Regions from separate parts of the Geobacillus zalihae genome, predicted to be linked through region 1. Evidence: riboswitches for the same ligand, from Rfam matches in the RefSeq annotation. Region 1 holds a riboswitch; each other region holds the start of a gene.
The links. A riboswitch is a leader RNA that binds a small molecule or an ion and turns the genes downstream of it on or off. The one in region 1 is predicted to bind S-adenosylmethionine.
Positions count from the first base shown of each region.

Region 2: it holds a riboswitch for S-adenosylmethionine, as region 1 does, so the genes downstream of both, QWV57_RS15245 (methionine ABC transporter ATP-binding protein) here and QWV57_RS04245 (methionine biosynthesis PLP-dependent protein) in region 1, are expected to answer to the same signal.
Region 3: it holds a riboswitch for S-adenosylmethionine, as region 1 does, so the genes downstream of both, QWV57_RS06535 (hypothetical protein) here and QWV57_RS04245 (methionine biosynthesis PLP-dependent protein) in region 1, are expected to answer to the same signal.

Region 1 covers NZ_CP129217.1:815,652-817,911, forward strand. Annotated here, with positions in the region: gene QWV57_RS04240 (GTNG_0744 family esterase) at 1-366, opposite strand, end outside; SAM riboswitch class I at 554-664, shown strand; gene QWV57_RS04245 (methionine biosynthesis PLP-dependent protein) at 864-1,967, shown strand; gene metC (cystathionine beta-lyase) at 1,971-2,260, shown strand, end outside.
Region 2 covers NZ_CP129217.1:3,008,730-3,010,989, forward strand. Annotated here, with positions in the region: gene QWV57_RS15240 (methionine ABC transporter permease) at 1-303, opposite strand, end outside; gene QWV57_RS15245 (methionine ABC transporter ATP-binding protein) at 293-1,321, opposite strand; SAM riboswitch class I at 1,409-1,518, opposite strand; gene QWV57_RS15250 (ISLre2-like element ISGsp3 family transposase) at 1,751-2,260, opposite strand, start outside.
Region 3 covers NZ_CP129217.1:1,266,472-1,268,731, forward strand. Annotated here, with positions in the region: partial or broken gene QWV57_RS06530 (ABC transporter substrate-binding protein) at 1-718, shown strand, start outside; SAM riboswitch class I at 780-884, shown strand; gene QWV57_RS06535 (hypothetical protein) at 966-1,289, shown strand; gene QWV57_RS06540 (VOC family protein) at 1,305-1,688, shown strand; gene QWV57_RS06545 (PaaI family thioesterase) at 1,789-2,260, shown strand, end outside.

The DNA.
Region 1 (2,260 bases):
GCCTTTGCCCATTTGGTATGTCGGCAGTTCGCGGTCCAAAAACGGGACGAGTTCATGGGCTAAAAAACGAAGGTATGCTTCGTGCTTTCGGCCTTCCGGGTGGTATTTCTCGTAGCGGTCGTTGACGTTCCGATACGGGATGCCGACGACGATCGTCCGGTCGATTGTTCCTTCTGCCATCAGCGTTTCGATGACGGTTTTCATTTTTCCATACATAAAATAATCTTTGCCATCTTGCGCGATTAATAAAGAATATTTGTAAAGCGGCGAAAAATTGCTTGGCAAGTAGACGAGCAGTTCGATTTCTTCTTGCAGCTCTCCGCTGTACAACTTGCAGTCGCGCATCGTTCCTGTTGCTGTCGCCATGACCATCCTCCATGAAAGCGTAAGTTCATCTGTTATTGTAACATATTTGCGCCAAAAGATGTTAACGAAGGGCTCGAATTTTTTGCGAATTTGCCGAATCGTGCCATTCACAAAAAAATGGCTTGCAAAAACGGGGGGAATGCGCTACATTTTTTATTAAAATTAGAAAAATTGAATACGCGTCTCATTCTTATCAAGAGAAGCGGAGGGAACTGGCCCAATGAAGCTTCAGCAACCAGCCGCCCGGCGGCCAGGTGCTAAATCCAGCGAATTGAGCATTCAATTCGGCAGATAAGAAGAAGCATGACCATGTGCGTATGGAAAAGTCTTCTTCTTAGAAGACTTTTTTTATTTACTCAAGCGGCCGCTCCCTCAACCGAGGGGCGTCGAGGATCAAGGCCCTCGGCCGCTGCCCGACAGACAGCGGCGCTTCGTTGGGCGTCAAATGGTCGGCCGTTGATCCATGATGGAATTTTCAGCAGAAGGAGAGAGATGAGATGGAGAAACTGGAGACGTTGTTAGCGCAAATTGGCAACCGGAGCGAAACGGTGACGGGGACGGTCAACCCGCCCGTCTATTTCTCGACCGCCTACCGCCATGCCGGCATCGGAGAGTCGACTGGGTTTGACTACATCCGCACCGGCAACCCCACGCGCAAAATCGTCGAAGAAGCGATCGCGAGACTGGAAGGCGGCGACCAAGGCTATGCGTTCAGCTCCGGCATGGCCGCCATTCAGACGGTGCTCGCCTTGTTTGAGAGCGGAGACGAGTTTCTCGTATCGGCCGACCTTTACGGCGGCACGTACCGCCTGTTTGAGCGCGGCTGGCGCAAGTACGGTCTTGGGTTTCATTACGTTGACTTTGCTGACCTCGATGCAGTGGAAGAAACGATAACGGAAAAAACGAAAGCCATTTTCTTGGAAACGCCGACGAACCCATTGATGCAGGAGACGGATATTGCCGCTGTCTCCGCGCTTGCCAAACGGCATGGGCTTTTGTTGATCGTTGACAACACGTTTTATACACCGGTGCTTCAACGCCCGATCGAACAAGGCGCCGATATTGTCATCCACAGCGCCACGAAATATTTAGGCGGCCATAACGATGTGCTGGCTGGCCTTGTCGTCGCCAAGGGCGAGGATCTCTGTCAACGCTTGGCCGAGTACCAGAACGCCATCGGCGCGGTGTTGTCACCGTTTGATTCGTGGCTGTTGATTCGCGGGATGAAAACGTTGGCTCTCCGGATGCGTCAACATGAAGAAAACGCCAAGCGCATCAGCGCCTTTTTGCGCGAACATGAAGATGTGACTGACGTCCTGTACCCAGGGCGAGGAGGGATGCTGTCATTCCGGATTGCCGATGAAAAGTGGGTGAACGGGTTTTTAAAAAGCTTGCGCCTCATTACGTTCGCGGAAAGCTTAGGCGGAGTTGAAAGCTTCATCACGTACCCGGCGACGCAGACGCATGCGGACATTCCAGAGGAAATCCGCATCCAAAACGGCGTCTGCAACCGACTGCTCCGCTTCTCGGTCGGCATCGAACATGCGGATGATTTAATCGCCGACTTGGCGCAAGCGTTCAAACACATGAAAGAGGTGTAAGCGATGGAACGGGAATGGTCGTTTTCAACGAAACTGCTCCATAATGAATGGAAAGTCGATCGCCACACGGGAGCGGTGAGCGTGCCGATCCAGCATGCCTCCACGTTCCATCAGTTCGATTTCGATTCATTCGGCAAATACGACTACAGCCGCTCCGGCAACCCGACGCGCGAGGCGCTCGAGGAAACGATCGCGGCGTTAGAAGGCGGCGTGCGCGGATTCGCCTTCGCTTCTGGCATGGCGGCCATTTCGACGGCGTTTTTGCTCTTGTCCCGAGGCGACCACGTCCTCGT
Region 2 (2,260 bases), 1.3 Mb from region 1:
CAAAGCCGGCAGCGCCGCATTGGCGCCAAGCATCGTCCCGACGAGCCAGGTGGTAAACGGAATGAGCAAAATGATCAAAATAATAAACGGAATAGAGCGGAAAATGTTCACAAACGCAGCAATCACTGTATTGACAAACCGGTTTTCCCATAGGTTGCCCTTCGCTGTCAAAAATAGAAGCAAGCCAAGAACGATTCCGAGGACGAAAGTGGCCGCCACCGCCACTCCCGTCATATACAGCGTCTCGACCGTCGCCGCCCACATCGTCTCCCATTGCACGTTCGGCAGGAGGTTAGCGAGCATCGTGAATCACCTCCACCGCCACCTGCTGGCGTTGAATATAGTCAAGCGCCCGGTCGATTTCATCCCTCGCCCCGTCGAGGTGCACGAACAGCACCCCATAGGCGCCTTGATGGGTTTGCGAAATTTTCCCTTGCAAAATGTTGACATCGACGGCAAACTGACGCACCACTTCGGTGATGAGCGGCTTTCCGGCTGCCGCGCCGACGAACGTCAGCTGCGCGATCAGCCCGCTCGGGTATTGGCCAAACAAATGGGAAATCGCCTCTTCCGTCTCCTCAGGCTCGATCAGCTGCTTGACGAACCGTTTCGTAATCGGTTGCTGCGGGTTGCGGAACACATGCAGCACTTCGCCTTGCTCGACGATTCGGCCGCTTTCCATCACCGCAACGCGGTCGCAAATTTTGCGGATGACGTGCATTTCATGGGTGATCAGCACAATCGTCAGCCCGAGACGCTTGTTGATGTCAACGAGCAAGTCCAAAATCGCATCGGTCGTCTGCGGGTCCAACGCCGATGTCGCCTCGTCGCACAGCAAGACTTTCGGGTTGTTGGCGAGCGCCCGGGCGATGCCGACCCGCTGCTTTTGCCCGCCGCTCAGCTGCGACGGGTAGGCATCCTCGCGCCCGGAAAGGCCGACAAGCTCGATCAATTCATCCACCCGCTTGTTCCGCTCCTCTTTCGGGACGCCGGCAATTTCAAGCGGAAAGGCAATGTTTTCCCTGACTGTGCGAGACCAAAGCAAGTTGAAATGCTGGAAAATCATCCCGATTTCTTGGCGCGCCTTGCGCAGCTCCCGCCCTTTCACGCGCGTCATATCGCGCCCGGCGACGACCACCCGGCCGCTCGTCGGCTTCTCGAGCCCATTGAGCAAGCGGATGAGCGTGCTTTTCCCAGCGCCGCTGTAGCCGATAATGCCGAAAATTTCTCCTTCGCGAATCTCAAGCGACACATTGTCGACTGCCGTGACCGAACCGTTGGCCGCTTGATAGATTTTCGTCACTTGTTCGAGTGTAATCATCGTTTCACCTTCCTCCCCAAGCGGCAGAGCGCAAAAAGAAAACCTTTCTGCCCGCAGAGAACAGAAAGGTATTGTGCACCATTCCGTCTCTTATCTCTCAAAGCAGGCCGCTTTGTGTGAATTGGCACCATTTCAGCACATGCGCTGACGGTTGCCGGGCTTCATTGGGCACATCCCTCCACCTCTCTTGATAAGAGCGCAACAATCGCCTATTCAATTGACTACGAATGTGATTGTATCATTGTCTGTCGAAGCGTGTCAACATCTTTTTTATCCGAGAGTCAGTCAAGACTTTGTGGAGAACATTTTTTCGGTTCACTACGGGCGTTGTCAATCACTAGTTAGCGAACCATTTTCAGGAATTCATATCGTAAGCGCTTTCGGACTCTCATCCCTCATCTTGAGGCGATGATACGATATTCCATTTTTTTACACCCAACCACCATCCCGGAGCGCCGACAACGCTTGATGGATCGGTGTCCCGGATGACCGCTGCAGACACGGTAGATTCTGACGCACCACATCTGCCCATAACCGTCCGGCCTTCCGTTTGGCCTGTTCGATCCGCTTGGACTTTGTTGAGGCCGAGGCCGCCGTTCGGGTCTCTTCTTCCTCCACCAACTGCCCATTTCTCCGCCAAATCCCGTCGATTCGGGCCGCCATCGCCCTCAGAAACGCCCGAAGCCCTTGGTCTTTCCAGCTGCGGCGGGATTTCACCCGATGCGCAAACCGGCTCATCACGCTCTCGGCGTGGCCCATCGGACGCATGCCGGTCGTCTCCACCCCTTGCTCCGACAGCCACTCCCGATAGTCCCGGATGCATCCCGGCATCGACTCGATCCGGCGGATCATGGCAGCCATCTGCTTCTCTTTCGCTTCGTCCTCCAACGTGCCGACCGCGCTGTTCAGCTCCACGAGAAGCCCCTCTTCGTCTTGTTT
Region 3 (2,260 bases), 450 kb from region 1:
CATCAACAACCAAGAAGTGGCTGATCACTTGTACCACGGCTTGCGCTTCCCGGCGACCACGCTGATCCCGCCGTCGTTCCCGGGATACCATGACAGCTCGATCAAAGGGTACACGTATAATCCGGAAAAAGCAAAACAGCTGCTTGATGAGGCCGGCTATAAAGATGTGGACGGCGACGGCTTGCGCGAAGATCCGAACGGCAAAAAGTTTACGATCAACTTTTTGGCGATGAGCGGCGGCGATATTGCCGAGCCGTTGGCGAAGTTTTACATGCAATGCTGGAAAGACGTTGGCTTGGATGTCCAATTGGTGGACGGCCGTCTGGCGGAGTTCAACTCGTTCTATGACATGGTTGAAAAAGATGACCCGAAAGTGGATGTTTACGCTGCCGCTTGGGCAACGGGAACGGACGTCGACCCGTACGGTCTGTACGGCCGCAACGTCATGTTCAACTACTCGCGTTGGGTGAACGAGAAAAATGATGAGCTGCTGGAAAAAGGCCATTCCGAGCAGGCGTTTGACAAGGAGTATCGCCGGAAAATTTACAGCGAGTGGCAAAAGCTAATGAACGAAGAAGTGCCGGTCATCCCAACGTTGTATCGTTCCGCCATCTATGCGGTCAACAACCGTGTCGCCAACTTTACGGTTGACCCGAGCTCGAAGCTGACGTGGAAAGATGTCGGCGTCACGTCCGAGCAACCAGAAGTGGCGGAATAAACAAAAAAGCGATTGCTTCTATGGGATTCGATATGGTAACATGAAAGACAAATGATCATACGTCTTATCAAGAGTGGGCGAGAGAACGGGCTTGATGACCCCACAGCAACCTGCCGCCGGCAAGGTGCTAACACCCGCAAAGCGGTCTCGCTTTGGATGATAAGAACGGCTGCCCCCTTTCGCATCATTCCGAGGCGAAAGGGGTTTTTGTCGATAGGGGGTGAAGGGGGAAATAGTGAAGAGGGACATGTCGATCCGAGCTTGCATGGCCGCTCATCTCCGTGCCGCTGCGTTCGCCGTTCATGTCATGCGCTGCGTGCAGGCGGAGCTGATTCGGTTTGACCCTGAAGCGGCGGTTTATGTCGACCGCGGGGGCGGATATACCCACTTGTATGGGAAAGCGCAAGGGACAACCTTTTCAGTGTTGTTGACCGACAGCGAGGCGGACGAATGGAAGGCGGACGGACCGTACGCCCTTGATCGCTACATATGGACAGAGCTTGGGAAAAAAGGGGTTTTTCCAATGCGGATGACGCCGTATTTACAAGCTGTATGGTTAATGGAGTCATAGAAAGGAAGAGGACGAATGGCAGTCAAAAAATTTGAGCATGTCGGCATTCAAGTGAAGGACATCGAGACATCGAAAGCGTTTTATCAAAACGTCGTCGGCCTGGAGCTGCTCGACGAAATGATTCATACGAACGGAACGATGAAATTGGCGTTTTTAGGGATTGACGGCTCGATCGTCGTCGAGCTGATCGAAGGATACAACCCGGATTTGCCGACGGAAGGAAAAGTGCACCACGTGGCGTTTACGGTCGAAGGCATCGAGCAGGAAAAAGAACGGCTTCAGTCGCTCGGCGTCCCGCTAGTGTGGGATGAAATTACAACGCTCCCAAACGGGGCGAAATACTTATTTTTCCTTGGCCCGGACGGCGAATGGATCGAGTTTTACGAGCCGGCGCAATGAACGAAGGGGAAGGCGGCCATCGGTATGGCCGCCTTTTGCCGTGCAAGAAGGAAAATAGGGAGTGCACCGCGTATAGGTAAAGGGGAGAGGAGGAGAACAGATGGAGCCGCAAGTTATCCACGCCATTCAAGACGACTACCCGGATGAATTTGCCTGGTGCTATGGCTGCGGACGGCTGAATGAGCAAGGCCATCATTTCCGCACCGGCTGGGACGGAGACAAAACGGTGACCGTCTATACGCCGCGCCCGGAACATACGGCGATCCCTGGGTTTGTGTACGGCGGGCTGATCGCCTCGCTCATCGACTGCCATGGCACCGGGTCGGCGGCGCTCGCCTTGCATCGGAAAAACGGCCATGAGCCGGGAAGCGGGGAAACGCCGCCGCGCTTTGTCACCGCGTCGCTTCACGTCGACTTTGTCAAGCCGACGCCGCATGGCGTGCCGCTTGTCGCCGTCGGAACGGTGACGGAGATTCACCCGAAAAAATGGCAAGTGGACACCGAGGTGTTCGCCAACGGCGAACTGTGCGCCCGCGGTCAAGTCGTCGCGGTCGTCATGCCGAAAACGTTTG